One region of the Halomonas sp. NYA30 genome, then DNA from elsewhere that is predicted to be linked to it. Evidence: predicted binding sites of a transcription regulator. Region 1 holds the regulator's gene; the other holds the start of a gene.

Region 1 (8,389 bases):
CATAGCCGACGGCCCGCATATGAGAAATATTGAACCCTTGGCGCTCTAAATGACGCACGACGGCAATAGCCCGCGCGGATGAAAGCTCCCAATTAGAGGGAAAGCGCGCTGTCGAAATGGGTACGCTATCGGTATGACCTTCCACCGAAATCTGCCCGTCAAAACTGGCTAATACATCGATAAGGCTTTCAACCACGCCGCGCCCTTGAGGCGTCAACACTGCTTGGCCACTGGAAAATAATAGGCTGTTATCAATACGCAGTGTGACCCCTTCACGCCCTTGCGACACGCTCACTCCAGGAATATTGAGCCCGGAAAACTGCGGCTGCAGCCCTTGGTGGCGGGGCTGTATACCTGTGGCAAGTGACGCTAGCGGCAGCGATGATACAGCGCTAGCCGAGCGCATAAAAGCCGTATCCGCCGCTTCACCACCCCCCGGTGGCGTCAGTGAAAGCAAGAGGACAAATAGCGTGATGAGCAGCGTCAGCACATCAAGATAGCTGGTTAGCCATCCCTCTTCGCCCTCCCCAGGCGAGACCGGTATTTCCAGGGCGTGACGGGTATCACGGTCTAACATGATAACTATCCCTTCGCCGCCGAACTAACCGAGGAGTCTGGTCTTGGTTTGACGCTGTTATCACGAATTTCATCGTGGTAATTGGCCACAAACGAGTTAAGGGTCTCTTCAATGAACGAGGGCAGACGGCGCTTAGTGATCAGTGAGATGCCTTCCAAAACCATGTTCATGGTAATCAAGCGCTCTTCGGTCCGGCGCTCTAGCTTCACTGCAATCGGCTTAAACACCAAATTGGCGAGTAAAATGCCGTAGAAGGTGGTCAGCAGTGCCACCGCCATGCGTGGGCCAATGACCTGCAGGTCGCCAGCATCCATGACTTCCAGCATGTTCACCAGCCCCACCAGGGTGCCGATCATGCCAAACGCGGGTGCATAGGTGGCCATGGTGCGAAATATTTGTGCTTCAGCCTGTTCACGCGCTTTCAGGCGGGCAATGCGCCAGCGCAGCATGTCAAAAATTTCGTCCTCTTTGGTGTTGGCGATCACCAGTTGAATGCCGGTGCGTAAAAACGGATTGCGGGTATGCTCTAGCTCGCGCTCAACCGCCCGCACATCGCCTTTAAACCACAGTCGTGACATATCGACCAGTTCCCGGATATCGTCACGCATATAGGTGTTTTCGCGCCGGAATACTAGGCCCACCAACCGCACCACACGGAGCACTTCTCTCAGCGGATAGCTGATAAAGGTAGCCGCCAACGTACCAGTCACCACAATGGCCAGGCCCGGCAAATTGATAAAGCTTGAAGGGGACTCTGCGGTCAAAAACAGTACACTGACCAGCAGCAATATGCTGGCAAATATACCTATCAGCGTCGAAGGATTCATCCACGGCTCCTTGCCGGTCACAAGTGAGTAAAAAAGAGGTGTTATGCCGAGTCGTGTAAACGCGCACGTAAACGGCTGACGGCCTGACTGTGTAGTTGAGAAACGCGTGATTCCGTTACGCCCAACACAGCCCCTACTTCCTTGAGGTTGAGTTCTTCCTGGTAATACAGTGCCATGAGCAGTTTTTCACGCTCTGGCAGTGCGTCAATCGCATCAATCAGCGTTTGCCGCTGCTGGCCATCAAGCAACTGCTCGAACGGTGAGTTGCTCAGTTCATTACTGACCGGCTCGCCGCCATCGGCCACCAGCTCTTCAAACGGCAGCAATTGGCCACTGTTGGTGTCATTGAGGAGCTGCTGGTATTCACTCAACGGCATTTCAAGATGGTGGGCGATTTCGTTCTCTTCCGGTGCTCGCCCCAGCTGTTGTTCTAACTGGCGAACGGCATTGTCTACTGCGCGCGCTGAACGACGCACACTGCGGGGCAGCCAATCGCGGGTGCGCAATTCATCCATCATCGCACCGCGAATTCGTTGGCTGGCAAAGGTCGCAAAGGTCGCACCTTGGGTAGCATCAAAGCGACCGAGCGCTTCCAGCAGCCCTACCATCCCTGCTTGAATAAGGTCATCGAGCTCAATGCTGGCTGGTAAGCGGACCTGAAGCGTCAAGGCCTGACGTCGTACCAGTGGCATATATTGCGTCAACAGCTCACTCTGTTTGATCCTACCTTGTGCTGTGTACATCCTTTCGCCTCGCGGCTATACAGCCTTCACTGATAGTTCACAATCATTTGCAGCCCCTGCACTCGAACCGGCCGTTGGCCTGGGCGTAAGGCGAAACGAAAATGCAATGGCACACCTGCCGTCCGTCCTGCCAATGCGGTAGTGGACCCGCGCATGCCGGTTAACGCAACGCACTGCTCAGGATGGCACAACCAAGCGTTTAACAGCGCACCGGGAGGATGGCTGAACTGCCACTGAATACGCTCAAGCTGCTTTGTCCGAAGATTCGCCGCAGCGGGCGGAGAAACGTTTTGGCTAGCGCTTGCCCGATCACTCATCGCCACCATCAGCCCAGGAACCTGGGTGCTCCAACTGCCGGTAGCGGCCTGGGCACTCGCCGTTAATCCTGCCAGTAACCACCCTGTTAGCAGTAGCGCCACCAGCGGCAGCGCCCTTCTTAATTGCAAGCTTAGCATGCTTAGTCACCTTGGCGGAGTATGCTCATCGTGCAAGTACCAGTAGTTCCATATTTAAGTAGTATTCGGCGGCACCACGCAAGTTGTCGAGCAATCCCTGGCGCGGCAAATGCGGTTCATGAAGCGCTAGCAAACGACGCGGCCCACCGTGTTCCTGTAGCTGGCGCAAGGTGCTGTACATGGCAGCAAAGGCATCGGCATCGCTATTGATCCATAGTGCCCAACGGCTGTACTGAGCGCGTAACTGAGCAAGGTCAGCAGTATCTGCCGCCACGATATGCACATCCCAGTCTTCAGGGTCACCGGCCCAGCTTCGACCTAACGTGGACCACTGCCCCAGACGTGCTTTGACTTTGTTTACCTGAGAGGCACCGCTACCGGGCAGCCCAACCACTATAAGCGGAATTTTGGGTCTGGGTGGCGCTATCGCCTCAGGCGCTTCTGCTTCTACTGCTGCAGCCGTAGGCGTTAATAACGATGGGCTCTGTTCTGGTTCTGGCACATGCTCGGCCGCCGCGACATCAACCGCCCCTTCCGCCTGCTGCTGGCGCTGCAGATTCGCCCACTTACGCAGCCCTGAAGCTTGATCTTGATCGCTCACGTCACACCCTCTCGGCTGACACTGCCCATTTGGCGAATCGCATCGCGGGCCATAAACGCGTAAACCAGCGCATCAAGCATGCCAGTATCGCGACGCCGACGGCTCGTGCCTAATAAATTGAGCAGGTCGCCGCGCAGCGTTTGCGCCTCTTCATCATCGGCAACATCAAGATGCCCGGCAACGGATGCCAAGCCGCTGGCCATGAGTAGGCGCACTTCGGCATTAACATCGCCGCTGTCGGCCTCTTTTAACTGCTGCCAAGCGCGGCGTGTTAATGCCGCTAAGCCATCGCTTTGAAGTTGTGTTAACAGTAGCGAGAGCACCTCGGCTCCCAGCCGAGCAGGGGTAAGCCAGTAGCGGCGCGCTACCACTTTGGCGCTTTCCGGATCACGCACTTCACCGTACCAAGCAAGCAGGGCATAACCCGTCGCATCCTCTACTTCGGCGTAGGCGGTCCACAGCTGCACGGATTGACCACGAAAACGAACGCCCACTTGGTGCGTCAGCACGCTGTCATTAAACAGCTGACGAATGGACTGGCGCTCGTGGTGAAAGCGTACCCGATGACTAGGGGATACTTGGCTGACCCAGGTCAAATGCTCGGCTTCCAACCACGCCAACGCATCAGGCTCGGGTAAGCGCGGCAATAAATGCACCGCGACGCCGCTTGATTCCGTCAGCGCGGCTAAGCGCGGCTGCCACCCAGCAGCATGGCGATGCTGTAACCAGGGTAGCGCCAGCCAAGCGCCCTCTGTGTCCAGGCCAATATCGGGCATTGCCCAGTCGCAGCCGCGCTCATTCCGCCGAGCTGACCACGCCATACCCAACGTCGTATTCACGGCGGGATAGTGGGCGAGCAATGCGTCCAAACGCTCTTCCTGCAGTCGGCTTGGGAGTGACGCTAAATCCCAGATCGCTTCTAATTCCGTAAATCCCGTCACGCGTTGGCGCAGCCGCGCCAGTAGCGACGACAAGCGGCGCCCTTGCCCGAGTACATCCCGCGACCAGCGCGGCATCCCCATGGGGACGTCAGCGCTTTGTACCTGTTCGCGCTGCGGCGTTGCCGTACTTAGCGCTTGATCCACGAGTGCTTCAGGGGAAGCAATGGCCATATCTTCAGGCACCTGCTGACCATTTGAACCAAACAGCACACGCATCCCGTGGCGCATCACAATGTCGAGCACCGGCGCGAGGCGCCCCGCTTCATCCTGTTTAGTAATAATACAATCGTCTAACTCTGCCCCCGCCGCACGGGCAGCCTGACGATAACGCAGCACGACCTCTTCGAGGGTTTCCGGCTGGCTGGCGGCATTGAGCAGTAGCACCAGGCGCACTCGCGAGCGTCCCCCTTGCAGGTGGGCAATCTGCTCAATCACCCGCTGGTCACGCTGGCTCATGCCTACGGTGTCGATAATCACCCACTGCTTGCCCTGCAAGCGGCCCAGTAAATCGTCGATGGGTTGCTCGGCATCCAGCGCGTACATGGGCGTGTCCAGCAAACGCGCATAGATGCGTAGCTGCTCGTGGGCACCAATACGAAAGCTATCGGTAGTCACCAAGGCAACGGGGCGGGTACCGTGGCGCATCACAAAACGCGCGGCCAATTTAGCCGTGGTGGTGGTTTTGCCTACCCCCGTGGGGCCCACCAACGCAACGATACCGGTTTGGTCGAAAAAGCTGGCTTCATCGCTCAACACACAAAGGCGTTCGATCAGCTGCTGTCGCAGCCACTGCAGGGGCGCTTCGCTGTCGGCATTTAACGCGGCAAGCGGTTCGGGAAGCCCTGTCAGTAGCTCATCGGCAAGCTCGCTGCTAAAACCAACGTTCCATAGCAGTTGGCGCAGGCGGGCGGCCGTTCCCGTTGCTAGCGGCGGCTGGTAGGCAGCCGCTTTTGCGGGTGCGCTGCTTGCCAGCAGCTCACGCATATCCTGCATCTCACGCAATAACCGCTCGCTCATTGCCTGCATGGAGTCTTGCATTGGCGGCGCTGGCGATGGTTCTGGAGACGATAGCCCTGGGGACGATGCCCCTGAAGACGACGGCTCTGGAGGAAGTGACTCTGGCGAAGGCTCAAAATGGTCAATAGCTTCATCCGCCATGGCCAGAATCTCAACGCCCCCTTCGGTGCGCCGATTAGCCACAATCAGGGCATCTTCACCGAGCGCTTCGCGCACTTGGCGCATCACATCACGACTGTTGGCTCCCACGAAACGTCTAACGCTCATGACTTACCCTTTGCCTATGCTGAAAATGGTCAACGCTAGCCTATCACGGCAGGTGGCTACGAACGCCCGCCGACTAGGGTGGTGACCCTTAATGTACGGTCATCGGGAATCTCGGCTTGCGACAACACCGACATATGCCGTAGGCGACGGCGTAAAAAGCGCGAAAGCACTGCCCGCAACGAATGCTGCACGACCAGCACCGGCGGCTCGCCTGAGCTTTCGTGACGCTCTAGCGCCTGCTGCGCCTGGGTCATCAGTGTCTCGGCCAGGCCAGGTTCCATGGCACCGTTGCCATTCATCGCCTGTACCAGCACTTGTTCCAACTGAGCATCCAGCCCCATCACATTGAGCGTCTCTTGGCCGGCAAACCACTGCTGAACAATGGCACGCCCCAAGGACACACGGACTAGCGCGGTCAGCTCGTTGGGGTCTTTTTGCTGGGTGGCGTACTCCGCCAGGGTATCCAAAATGGTGCGCATATCACGGATGGACACGTCTTCATCGAGCAGGTTTTGTAAAATACGCTGCAATACCGTCAACGAAATCGCTTTTGGAATGACTTCTTCGACCAGGGCTTTTTGATCATCGCCCATTTTATCCAGCAGCTTCTGCACTTCTTGGCGGCCTAACATTTCAGGTGAGTGGCGGTGCAGCAGGTGGTTCAAGTGGGTCGCAATCACGGTGCTGGCATCAACCACGGTGTAGCCATATACCTGAGCGTGCTCACGCTGGCCGCTTTCAATCCACACAGCGGGCAAACCAAAGGCTGGGTCTTGGGTATGAGTGCCCTGCAATTCGCCTGAGACCTGGCCTGGGTTAATCGCCAGCCATTTACCCGGCTGCGCTTCGGCGCGGCCGATTTCAGCGCCTTTCATCGAAAGCACATAGGCGTTGGGCGGCAGCTCTAAATTATCGCGGATATGCACGACCGGCGGCAAAAAGCCCACTTCTTGAGCAAACTTTTTGCGCACACTTTTAATGCGCCCAAGCAGCTCACCTTTTTGGCGCGAGTCCACCAGCGGTATTAAGCGATGGCCCACTTCCAGGCCAAGAGTATCGACCAGCTGCACATCTTCCCAGCTTGCTTCCGGGGTCTCTTGTACAGGCACGGGGGCTGCGTCAATTTCCTCTTTAACCAAGGCCTTCTCTTTTTGGCGCGACAACAGCCACGCTAAACCACCCAGCAGCGCGGTGAAGAAGAGAAAGACAAAATTGGGCATGCCGGGCACCATGCCTAGCAAGCCCATGACCACGGCGGCTAAGATCAGTACCTGGGGGTTAACGAACAGCTGGCTCAGCATTTGCTGGCCAATATCCTCGTTCGTGTCGGTGCTCACCCGCGATACCGTGACACCCGCTGCGGTCGAGATCACCAGGGCGGGAATTTGCGCCACCAGACCATCGCCGATCGCCAGCAACATATAGGTTTGGCCAGCCGCGCCAAAGCTCATGTCATGCTGCAACATACCAATCATCAGCCCGCCGATGATATTGACCACCATAATTACCAAACCAGCAATGGCGTCACCACGGACAAACTTGCTCGCACCGTCCATCGAGCCAAAGAAATCAGCCTCTTGGGCGACTTCTGCACGGCGCTTTTTGGCGTCTTCTTCGCCGATTAAACCGGCGTTAAGGTCGGCATCGATGGCCATTTGCTTGCCGGGCATCGCATCCAGCGTAAAGCGCGCACCCACTTCAGCAATACGGCCAGCACCTTTGGTAATGACCATGAAGTTGATAATGACCAGAATCAGGAAGACCACCAGGCCCACCGCGAAGTTACCGCCGACCAAGAACGCCCCAAACGCTTCAATTACCTTACCCGCGGACGCACCGCCTTGGTGGCCCTCCATTAACACTACCCGAGTGGAGGCGACGTTAAGCGAAAGACGCAACAGTGTGGTGAATAGCAACACAGCAGGAAACGCCGCAAAATCAAGCGGCTTCTGCGTAAACATGCTGACCATCAACACCATAATGGCCAAGGCAATATTGAAGGTGAAGAGTAAATCGAGCGCAAAGGGAGGCAAGGGCACAATCATCATGCCCAAAATCATCAGGATGAGCATCGGCCCGACCAGCAGCTTCATGCGCACGTTACCCATCCAGTCGCGCCGACCAATTAGCTGGTTTAAGCCTTTCATGATTGCGCCTCGTTACCGCCGGTGCCACGCCCGGGGTTTTCCAGCTCTGGGGGAACCGGTAGGTTATCGGGTGTTGGGGGCACGTCACCTCCTTGTTGTGCGACTTGTTTAAGCCGGTAGGCCCAGGCCATTACTTCAGCGACCGCAGTATACAGTTCGGCGGGAACCTCCGCATCGAGATCCACGTGATGGTACAGTGCGCGCGCTAATGGCGCTGCTTCTAAACGGGCAACGCCTGCTTCCTCACCAATTTCGCGAATACGCAAGGCCACCGCATCGGCACCTTTTGCTACCAAACGCGGGGCACCCATGCTGCCTTCCTGATACATCAGCGCTACTGCATAGTGGGTCGGGTTGGTAATGATGACGTCGGCCTGGGGCACTTTACTCATCATTCGGCCCCGCGCCATGGCCTGTTGCTGCTGGCGAATACGCGCTTTCAAGAGTGGGTCACCTTCAGACTCTTTATGCTCGCGCTTGATTTCTTCTTGGCTCATGCGCAGCTTTTTGGCGTTGCTCCAAAGCTGAAAGGGCACGTCGATCAAAATAACCACGATAAGCACCAGCACCATCAGGCCAGCCGCTTGAGCCGCCATACGCAGCGCGTTGGTGAGCGCCTGCTGGATAGGCTGGTCCATCAGCGCCATAAACTTGCCGATGTTGTAATACAAAAACACCGAGACAACACCGCCTACCAACACCGATTTGGCGATAGCTTTCGCCAATTCCACCAGTGCCTGAGAGGAGAAGATCCGCTTTACACCCTTAATCGGATCGAGCTTGGAAAGCTTAGGCTGCATCGACTTCCCTGATA
Region 2 (8,389 bases), 2.0 Mb from region 1:
CAGCGCCGCAAAGCACTTTCACCCACGCCCAAGGACGTAGAGGCCTGGGCAATGGTGTAACCTTGATCCAGTACCAAGCTGGCTGCTTCCTGTTTGAATTCAGGAGTAAAGGAACGTCGTTTTCTGGTCATCAGACACCTCGCTTATGGTGGCAATCTTACCACCTACGTTGGTGTCCGGAATCATTGAACCACTACATAAAGGCGTTCTACTATCGGCATCAGTTCCTGCAGCCCTAGTGGCTCAAGTTCATCTTCTAGATGGTGAAAGCCATCCGTGAAAGCTTCGAGTGGCAGGCCCAGCAGGCCGTGGGCGCCGGCAGCCTTGAAGCGAATGCCTAGGCTTGGGGTGGACGTGTCGAAGGTTTCGACCAGCGTGCGCCTGTTGAAGCAGAGCGTGATGATGGGGCGCGGGATGGTGAGCTTGATGCTTAGGCTGGCACCGGCATCTGGGTAGAGCTTCTCGGTTCGGGAGGTCTTAAGTTGCCCAGGTCCACCCATTGACCAGAGGCACTGTACCCAGGGGGCCAAGCGCTTGTCAGGCGGTCGATGCCGAAAATTTAGAAAGTGTGCGTTGCTTGGCAAAATAAGGTCGGTCATGGCGTCAGCCCGTGATAGGTCTCTTCACTATAGACGCCTGGTGATTCAACCAAGCAGCATTTAGGAACTTTTCCCGCCATAAGCTTGTGTGGGCGCTATTTCTTCACGCACACAAAAATCGCATTGCCCGAAACAGTATCCCACGGGGTGATGGTCTCGTAGTTATGCTCAAACACATGCACCTCAAAATAAGGCGTTAGTAGGGCGGTTAGTTCTATAAAGCTCACCGCCACCATGGGGTGTACATCGTTCCATACTTGGGTGTTGCCGGCGCTGGTTTTTTCAATGCTGAGCCTTAACGACTGCCTTTCACCGTGCCCGCTGTAGTGCCACCCTGAGCGGAAGGTGAACGAATCCTCGCCCTGTTTCGCGGTGTGCTTAACGAATAGATCGTTATTGATGCGCTGTTTATCCACCCCATTAAAGTAGAACACACCGCCCGCTTTTAAAGCGCGGTGGGCGCTGGCGATGCAGGCGGTTAGCTTCTCAATACCATCGTTATAATGGATCGAGTATAAAAAGCAGGTGATTAAATCGAGAGGTTCGCTTACGTCGAACGTGCTCATATCTTGCAAGGTGAATTGGGCTTCTGGGCAGCGCGAGGCGGCGATATCCAGCATCGGCTGATTGATATCCAGCCCGCCACTGGTGTAACCAAAATCAATAAAATGGCGCACGTGGGGGCCGGTGCCGCAGGCTAAATCCAGATGGGCGGTGCCGTCGTTACCAAAAAGCTGATGCAGCCGTCGAATGGCGTTGCTTTGCGCTTGGTAGTCGATATCTACGCACATCAAATCGTAGTAGCCGGAAAGGTCGGTATAGAGTGCGTTGACGGACATGGTCGCCTAAAGGTGAGGGCTGGATAGGTTGGGTGGCGCATAGTAAACGAGCAGGTGGGGTTTGAGAAGCGCCGACCACGACAGGTGAATCCCTTTCTATCATTAGTCGCCGTTAGGCGGGATTAGCGTTAAAGAAATCCCCCCAGCTTCCGATAATGACTTAAGACGCACGATTAACCCTGGCTGCCACAAGAGTTTGCTATGTCCAAAACAGTGACTTTTATCATTGCTACCGTGCTTCTCGTGCTAACCACGAACGCGTATTCACATACCGATGCGGCTGAAGCGGCAGCGCTGGCGTGGCTTGAAGCCATCGATAGCGGTGAGTATGAACAAGCGTGGGAGGCATCCTCAACGCTCCTGCAGGTGCCGCTCTCTTCCAATATGCTGGCCCGTACCATCAATGCAGCCCGACGTGATTTTGGGGCGGTTGAGTCCAGGCGGCGAATACGGGTTATCCGTGAAACGTCCATGCCCGGCGCGCCTGTTGGTGATTATGCGGTGTTTACGTTCCAAACCCGTTTTGAAAATAAGCCTCAGATTACCGAAACTATCACGCCTCACCTAGAAGAGGGTGATTGGAAGGTAAGCGGCTATTACGTCAACTAACCAACTCCCAGCCAACCTCCTCGAACGTCCTTCCAGCCATCGCTGTTGCTTAGCATAACCTCCTGCGGTTAAGCGTTATTACGCTTAACCGCCCGCTATCATGTTGTTCATGACGAAGCTCACTGCGGGTGCTACGTTGAGTAGATACCCTTGAGCATATTGATAGCTGCTGGAGCGGATATGCACTCCCTTTCTCACAAATCGCACTGGCTGTGGCTGTTGGTGGCGGGATTGCTGATGGCGGCGCTGTCGCTCACGTGGCAGGCCAGGGCACAAACCTCGCCCAGCGCTTTAATCCTCAATATTGAAGGCGCTATCGGCCCTGCGACCAAGGATTATTTTGAGCGTGGTCTTCGTAAAGCCCGAGAGCAGGGCAGCGAAGTGGTGATTGTTGAGCTGGATACCCCTGGCGGATTGGTTGATACCACCCGCGATATGATTCGGGAAATGCTCAATTCAGACCTGCCGGTGGTGATGTATGTTTCCCCCAGTGGCGCGCGCGCAGCCAGTGCAGGTACCTATCTGCTTTACGGCAGCCACGTAGCGGCCATGGCGCCTTCTACCCATTTGGGCTCTGCGACACCGGTGCAAATGGGCGGCGGCGGTATGCCTGATAGCGATGCTGAAGAAGATCAAGATGCGTCTGATGCGCCGGCCCGTGAGGGCAGCGCCATGGAGCGCAAGGTCATGGAAGACGCGGTGAGCTTCATCCGCAGTTTGGCTGAGCGCCACGGCCGCAACGCCGACTGGGCGGAAGACGCAGTGCGCGATGCAGTGAATCTCACCGCCAACCAGGCATTAGAGCAAAACGTCATAGATGTGGTAGCGCGTGATAATGATGACCTGCTAGGGCAGATAGATGGCATGACAGTGGTCATGGAGCGGGGTGAATACACCTTAGCCACCGCCGATCTCGCCATTGAGCGCTTCGACCCGGATTGGCGTACCCAACTACTTTCGCTGATTACCAACCCCAATATCGCCTATTTTTTAATGATTCTGGGTTTTTACGGGCTGATATATGAGCTTGCCAGTCCCGGTAGCCTATTTCCAGGCACCATCGGAATCATTTGCCTGCTGTTGGCACTGTTTGCGTTCCAGGTGCTGCCGATTAACTACGCCGGGCTAGCGTTGATGGTGGTGGGATTGGCGCTAATGGTAGGTGAGACGCTACTGCCCAGCTTCGGGGTGCTGGGGGCAGGAGGCATCGTTGCCTTTGTGCTCGGCTCGGTCATGCTGATGGATGCCGAGTATCTGGCTATTTCATTGCCGCTTATCGTGGGTGTGGCGCTGGTGTCAGGAGGCTTGATGCTATGGACGCTGATGCGCTTTGCAACGCTTCATCACCGCCCGGTACATTCCGGCGCGGAGCAGCTGATTGGCGCAGATGCCATTGCCCTGGAGGATTTTGATACCCACGGCCACGTGCAATTGCACGGCGAGCGCTGGAACGCGGTGAGTAATGTTCCGGTTAAGCAGGGCGATCAGCTTACAGTGACACGCCTCGAAGGGTTGACGGTATACGTCACCCCCCACTAGGCCCTCAGTTGTCGTGCGTTATTCATGTGATAGTCCAGCAACTCGATGAGGTGACCCATGATTATTTCTTATTTGGTTCCAGTAGTGCTGGTGTTGATGCTGATTGCCGCCTCCATACGCATACTGCCGGAATATAAGCGTGGCGTGGTGTTCTTTCTTGGCCGGTTTCAGAAGGTCAAAGGGCCGGGGTTAATCATTGTGATTCCCGGTATTCAAAAGATGGAAGTGGTTGATCTACGTGTCGTGACCATGGACGTGCCCGAGCAGGACGTAATCTCTCGGGATAACGTGACGGTTAAGGTGAATGCCGTACTCTATTTTCGCGTGGTCGATCCTGAAAGGGCGATTATCCAGGTTGAAAATTTCACCCAGGCTACTAGCCAGTTGGCCCAAACCACGCTTCGCTCAGTGCTGGGTAAACATGACTTGGATGAGATGCTCTCCGAGCGCGATAAACTCAACAGTGATATTCAGGAAATTATCGATGCCCAGACCGAAGCATGGGGCATTAAGGTGGCTAATGTTGAGATCAAACATGTGGACCTGGATGAGAGCATGATCCGCGCCATTGCCCGCCAAGCCGAGGCCGAACGGGAACGCCGGGCCAAAGTGATCCACGCTGAAGGGGAGCTGCAGGCCTCGAAAAAGTTAGTCGAGGCCGCCAACGTGATGCAGGAGAATTCTGCCGCGCTACAGCTTCGCTATCTGCAAACCATGAGCGACATGAGCAATAAAAACGCCTCGACGATTGTTTTCCCGCTGCCGATAGACATCATGGAGGCCTTTAAAGATATGAAGGCGAAGCATACGGCAGCAACGCCTAGTAACAAGACGCAGAATGATGTGTAAGCCAATGCCAAACGCGCATTGCCACGGTGGGGCTGGATGTTTCAACAGCGCCGGTTAAGCAATCAGCCCCGCCAAAGCCTGCATTCCCAGCGCCACTGCCAGTACCACTACACCCGCCACCAAGCTGGTTACTAGGGCTTGTTGCTTCCATAACAGCAGTACTCGGCTGCCAAAGCGGTGAACGAGCCAGGCGAGGCCGAAGTAACGCAGGCCGCGGGCGATTAACGCCGCTAGCGTAAAAAGTAGGACCGGATAGCCGGAAAGGCCTGCAGTAATCATCGCGACCTGAAAGGGAATGGGCAGAATGCCAATGGCTAAAATCGCAGCAAAACCATACTGGTCGAAGAAGGTCTGGAACGACTGATAGCTTTGTTCCATGCCCATAAATTCAATAAACCAAGTACCTATCGACTGAAAAAGCAGCATGCCAACGCCATAGCCGACCAGCGACGCAATTAAGCAACCCGCAGTAGTGACCGTCGCTAAAAGCCAGATACGGTGTTTATTAGCTGCCATCAGCGGGATCAGCACCAGCTCAAGCGGAATGGGCAGGATAATGGTTTCCAAAAAGGAGAGGGTGCCGAGTAACCACAGCATGTTCTTCGAGCCGTTAATACGCTCAAACCACTGCTTGGTTCGCTTTGTTGTATTGGCCATTAGGGGTCGCTACATCTCTGGATTAATGCGGCGATAAATAGCCGCTAATAGGCTGTATAGGCCAAACGCGAAGAGTCCTATAGCGACAACGGCCAGCAACCATTGACCGTATGCTTGGCTGCGCAGCGTACTAAATACTTCAGCCGTACCGCCTGCCTGGTCGGGGTTAAACTGATAAGCGGAAATCAGAAAGAAACAACCCACGATGACAAATACAATCCCGCGAATAATTAAGCCAAAACGACAGATGGGGTAAGCCCACTTTTGGGTTTGGGGTGGCATCGCGAAGTGTTTGTGAAACTTCGCCTTGTAGCCTTTAAATGCATGGGCGATGCCTACGCCAATCATAACCAAGCCAACAGCCCCTACCAGCCAGCGGCCAAAAGGCTGCTGCATCAACCAGCCTGCCACGCCCTGTGAACCTCCGCCTGAACCTCCGGAAGAGCCCGTAAATTGGAAGATGAGCGTGGCGGCAAAAAAGGCTAATAACGTATGGGTAATCGCACTCGCTAATAAGCCTGCACGAATAGCTAAGCCTTTAGCACCGTTGCCGTGATGGTCGGCGTCTTTGACCGCTTGAATGGTGCGCCACATGGCGTAGCCAACCAAACCCACTGCGATGACACCTAATAGTATTTTTCCAAAAGGGGCGATGAGGACTCTTTCCAATGCACCGCGGCTACCTTCTGTTTGGCCACCTTGACCAAAGGCTGCCAGCGCGGCAAGGCCACCCACTAAAACATACACGATGCCGCGGGAGGCGTAGCCCATGCGGGCGAAAAGCGTAATCGCATCACGGTGATCGGGGTTTTTCATACTATTAGCCATGGTGTCCTCCTGACTTGATATGGCGTTGCGATATGTCCGTATTTGGCCGCCTGCCTATACTGTGGGAGTGACTTACTATTGTCTAGCGTAGGAAAAGGGGCGGAGGTGCGTACTTTAATGCCCAAACACCGACCAGCCGGTGCGCTGAACAAACATTTCAAGCGCCTGGGTGCCTAGCAAACTGTTGCCGTAGGCGTCTAACCCCGGTGACCAAACGGCAATGGCGCCGTGGCCTGGGGCGATGGCCAGTATGCCGCCGCCCACGCCACTTTTGCCGGGCAGGCCCACCCGAAAGGCGAACTCCCCTGAGGCGTCGTAGTGCCCACACATCATCATCAGTGAATTGATACGCCGGGCCCGCTGAGGGGCGACGACTCGAATGTTGCTGGGTTTGTTGACGCCATCCGAAGCCAGGAACAGGCCGGCATGAGCGAGCTGCTCACAGCTCATCGCAATAGCACACTGATGAAAGTAGGTGCCCAGGACCTTATCGACATCGTGGCGAAGATGACCAAACGCTTTCATAAAGTGCGCCAATGAAGCATTGCGGTCGCGGTGCGCCATCTCTGATGCAGCTACCGCATGGTCAAAGCAAATGCTGTCGTCATCGGCGATATAACGCACAAAGCTTAGAATCTCACCCAGCGTCTCTTTGGGTTCATGGCCCATCATGATCGCATCGACTACCGCAATGGCACCGGCGTTAATAAACGGGTTACGTGGTTTGCCGCTTTCGTGTTCAAGCTGCACGATAGAATTGAAAGGGTCGCCCGAGGGTTCACGGCCCACTTTTGTCCAGAGTGAGTCGCCCATCTGGCCTAGCGCGATCGTCAGCGTAAAGACTTTGGAAATGCTTTGGATTGAGAAAGGGGTGGTCGCGCAGCCCGCCGAATATACTTGGCCATCGACGGTGGCGAGCGAAATGGCAAATTGTTGTGGGTCAACATGGCCAAGTTCGGGAATATAGTCTGCGACCTTGCCACGTTTCTCTGCTTTCGCCATGGCTGCGGCAATGTCATCAATTAAGTCTTGCATGGGCTTAGTGTGCACTGTCAATGGAGGCGGGGCCTCACCCTAGCGGAAAACAGGTGGATTGTCTTTTTTGCATCACCGAAACAATAACGCTAAAACAGTGGGTGTTTGCCCACAACGCATTGAGCAAGATACGGGTCGGCAACGGGGCCTTGAGCGCTTAGTCTGCCATGATAAGCCCATAAGTAGCCTGAAACGAAACGGCTAGAGAGATAAACATGAACGATTATGCGCGTATCGAAAAAGCCATGACCTACATGGTTGCCAATGCCACTGAACAGCCTGATTTGGAAACAGTGGCCGCTCATGTTCATATTAGCGCCTTCCATTTCCAGCGGCTGTTTTGCCGTTACGTGGGGATTAGCCCTAAACGGTTTTTACAGGCGCTAACGCTGGAGCGGGGTAAGCAGTTGATGCACTCCTCTACTTCGTTGCTGGATATTGCTCATACCCTGGGGCTTAGCGGCGGATCTCGGCTTTATGATCACTTTGTTCAGCTAGAGGCCGTTACGCCTGGGGAGTATAAGCGCCAGGGTGAGGGCGTTGAGATTACTTATGGGGTTCATGACACGCCTCTTGGCAGCATGTTTGTGGCAATGACGCCCCGTGGTATTTGTCGCATGGGCTTTATCGATACCACCAGTGAAGAAGAACTGCTAACAAGACTAGCCATGGAGTGGCCGCGCAGCACCTTCCACCCTAACCAAGTTGCCACGCGCTATGCGGTGGAGGCGATTTTTGCCAAGTCAGAAGAGGCGCCGGCTGCTTTGTCATTGCACGTGACGGGCACCAATTTTCAAGTTGCCGTGTGGCGGGCACTACTCACTATTCCCGAAGGCCAGCTGGCCAGTTACTCGCATATCGCTAGGGCATTAGGCACGCCAAAATCCTCCCGTGCGGTAGGCAATGCAGTGGGCGCTAACCCGATCGCGCTGTGGATTCCCTGCCACCGGGTGATTCAGCAAAGCGGTGCGCTAGGCGGCTACCGGTGGGGTGTTGAGAAAAAGCGGATGGTACAAGCCTGGGAGCTGGCGCAATTGAGTGCTTCAACCCCTGAAGTTGAACTGTCTCTATAACGCAGTCGCGAAGTAAATAATGAAGTAAAGAAGGAGGTTTTGTATGAACATCAACGCCGTTCAAGCGGATATAACACGCCTGAAGGTCGATGCGATTGTGAACGCCGCGAATACCTCACTACTTGGGGGCGGTGGTGTTGACGGCGCCATCCATCGCGCTGCGGGGCCTGAACTACTGAAAGCCTGCAAGGAACTAGGCGGCTGCGCGACAGGAGAGGCCAAGCTGACGGATGGATTTGAGTTACCGGCCCGCTATGTCATTCATACGGTTGGCCCGGTGTGGAAGGGCGGAGAACAAGGCGAGGAGGTGCTGCTTGCCTCCTGCTATCGGCAGTCTTTAGCGTTGGCGGCTACCGTGAAA

What was found. The regulator FliA, encoded in region 1, starts transcription of late flagellar genes. The targets are predictions, from matches to a motif close to CTAAAGTTNNNNNNNNNNCNGCCGATA.
Region 2: a site for FliA is predicted at 1,567-1,593, ahead of ACWI0H_RS12925 (DUF4019 domain-containing protein). Genes of this name have one in related genera too.

What each region holds. Positions count from the first base shown of each region.
Region 1 is NZ_OZ334477.1:135,385-143,773, reverse strand. Features, by position in the region: gene ACWI0H_RS00670 (OmpA/MotB family protein) at 1-577, opposite strand, end outside; gene ACWI0H_RS00665 (motility protein A) at 583-1,404, opposite strand; gene ACWI0H_RS00660 (RNA polymerase sigma factor FliA) at 1,446-2,147, opposite strand; gene ACWI0H_RS00655 (flagellar protein FlhE) at 2,174-2,602, opposite strand; gene ACWI0H_RS00650 (hypothetical protein) at 2,628-3,203, opposite strand; gene flhF (flagellar biosynthesis GTPase FlhF) at 3,200-5,428, opposite strand; gene flhA (flagellar biosynthesis protein FlhA) at 5,485-7,575, opposite strand; gene flhB (flagellar biosynthesis protein FlhB) at 7,572-8,389, opposite strand, start outside.
Region 2 is NZ_OZ334477.1:2,780,061-2,788,449, reverse strand. Features, by position in the region: one part of gene ACWI0H_RS12940 (IS3 family transposase) at 1-131, opposite strand, end outside; gene ACWI0H_RS12935 (DUF6597 domain-containing transcriptional factor) at 183-599, opposite strand; gene ACWI0H_RS12930 (class I SAM-dependent DNA methyltransferase) at 695-1,438, opposite strand; gene ACWI0H_RS12925 (DUF4019 domain-containing protein) at 1,640-2,047, shown strand; gene ACWI0H_RS12920 (NfeD family protein) at 2,228-3,586, shown strand; gene ACWI0H_RS12915 (slipin family protein) at 3,644-4,435, shown strand; gene ACWI0H_RS12910 (YqaA family protein) at 4,490-5,092, opposite strand; gene ACWI0H_RS12905 (DUF1206 domain-containing protein) at 5,102-5,920, opposite strand; gene ACWI0H_RS12900 (glutaminase) at 6,035-6,955, opposite strand; gene ACWI0H_RS12895 (bifunctional transcriptional activator/DNA repair enzyme AdaA) at 7,171-8,028, shown strand; gene ACWI0H_RS12890 (O-acetyl-ADP-ribose deacetylase) at 8,072-8,389, shown strand, end outside.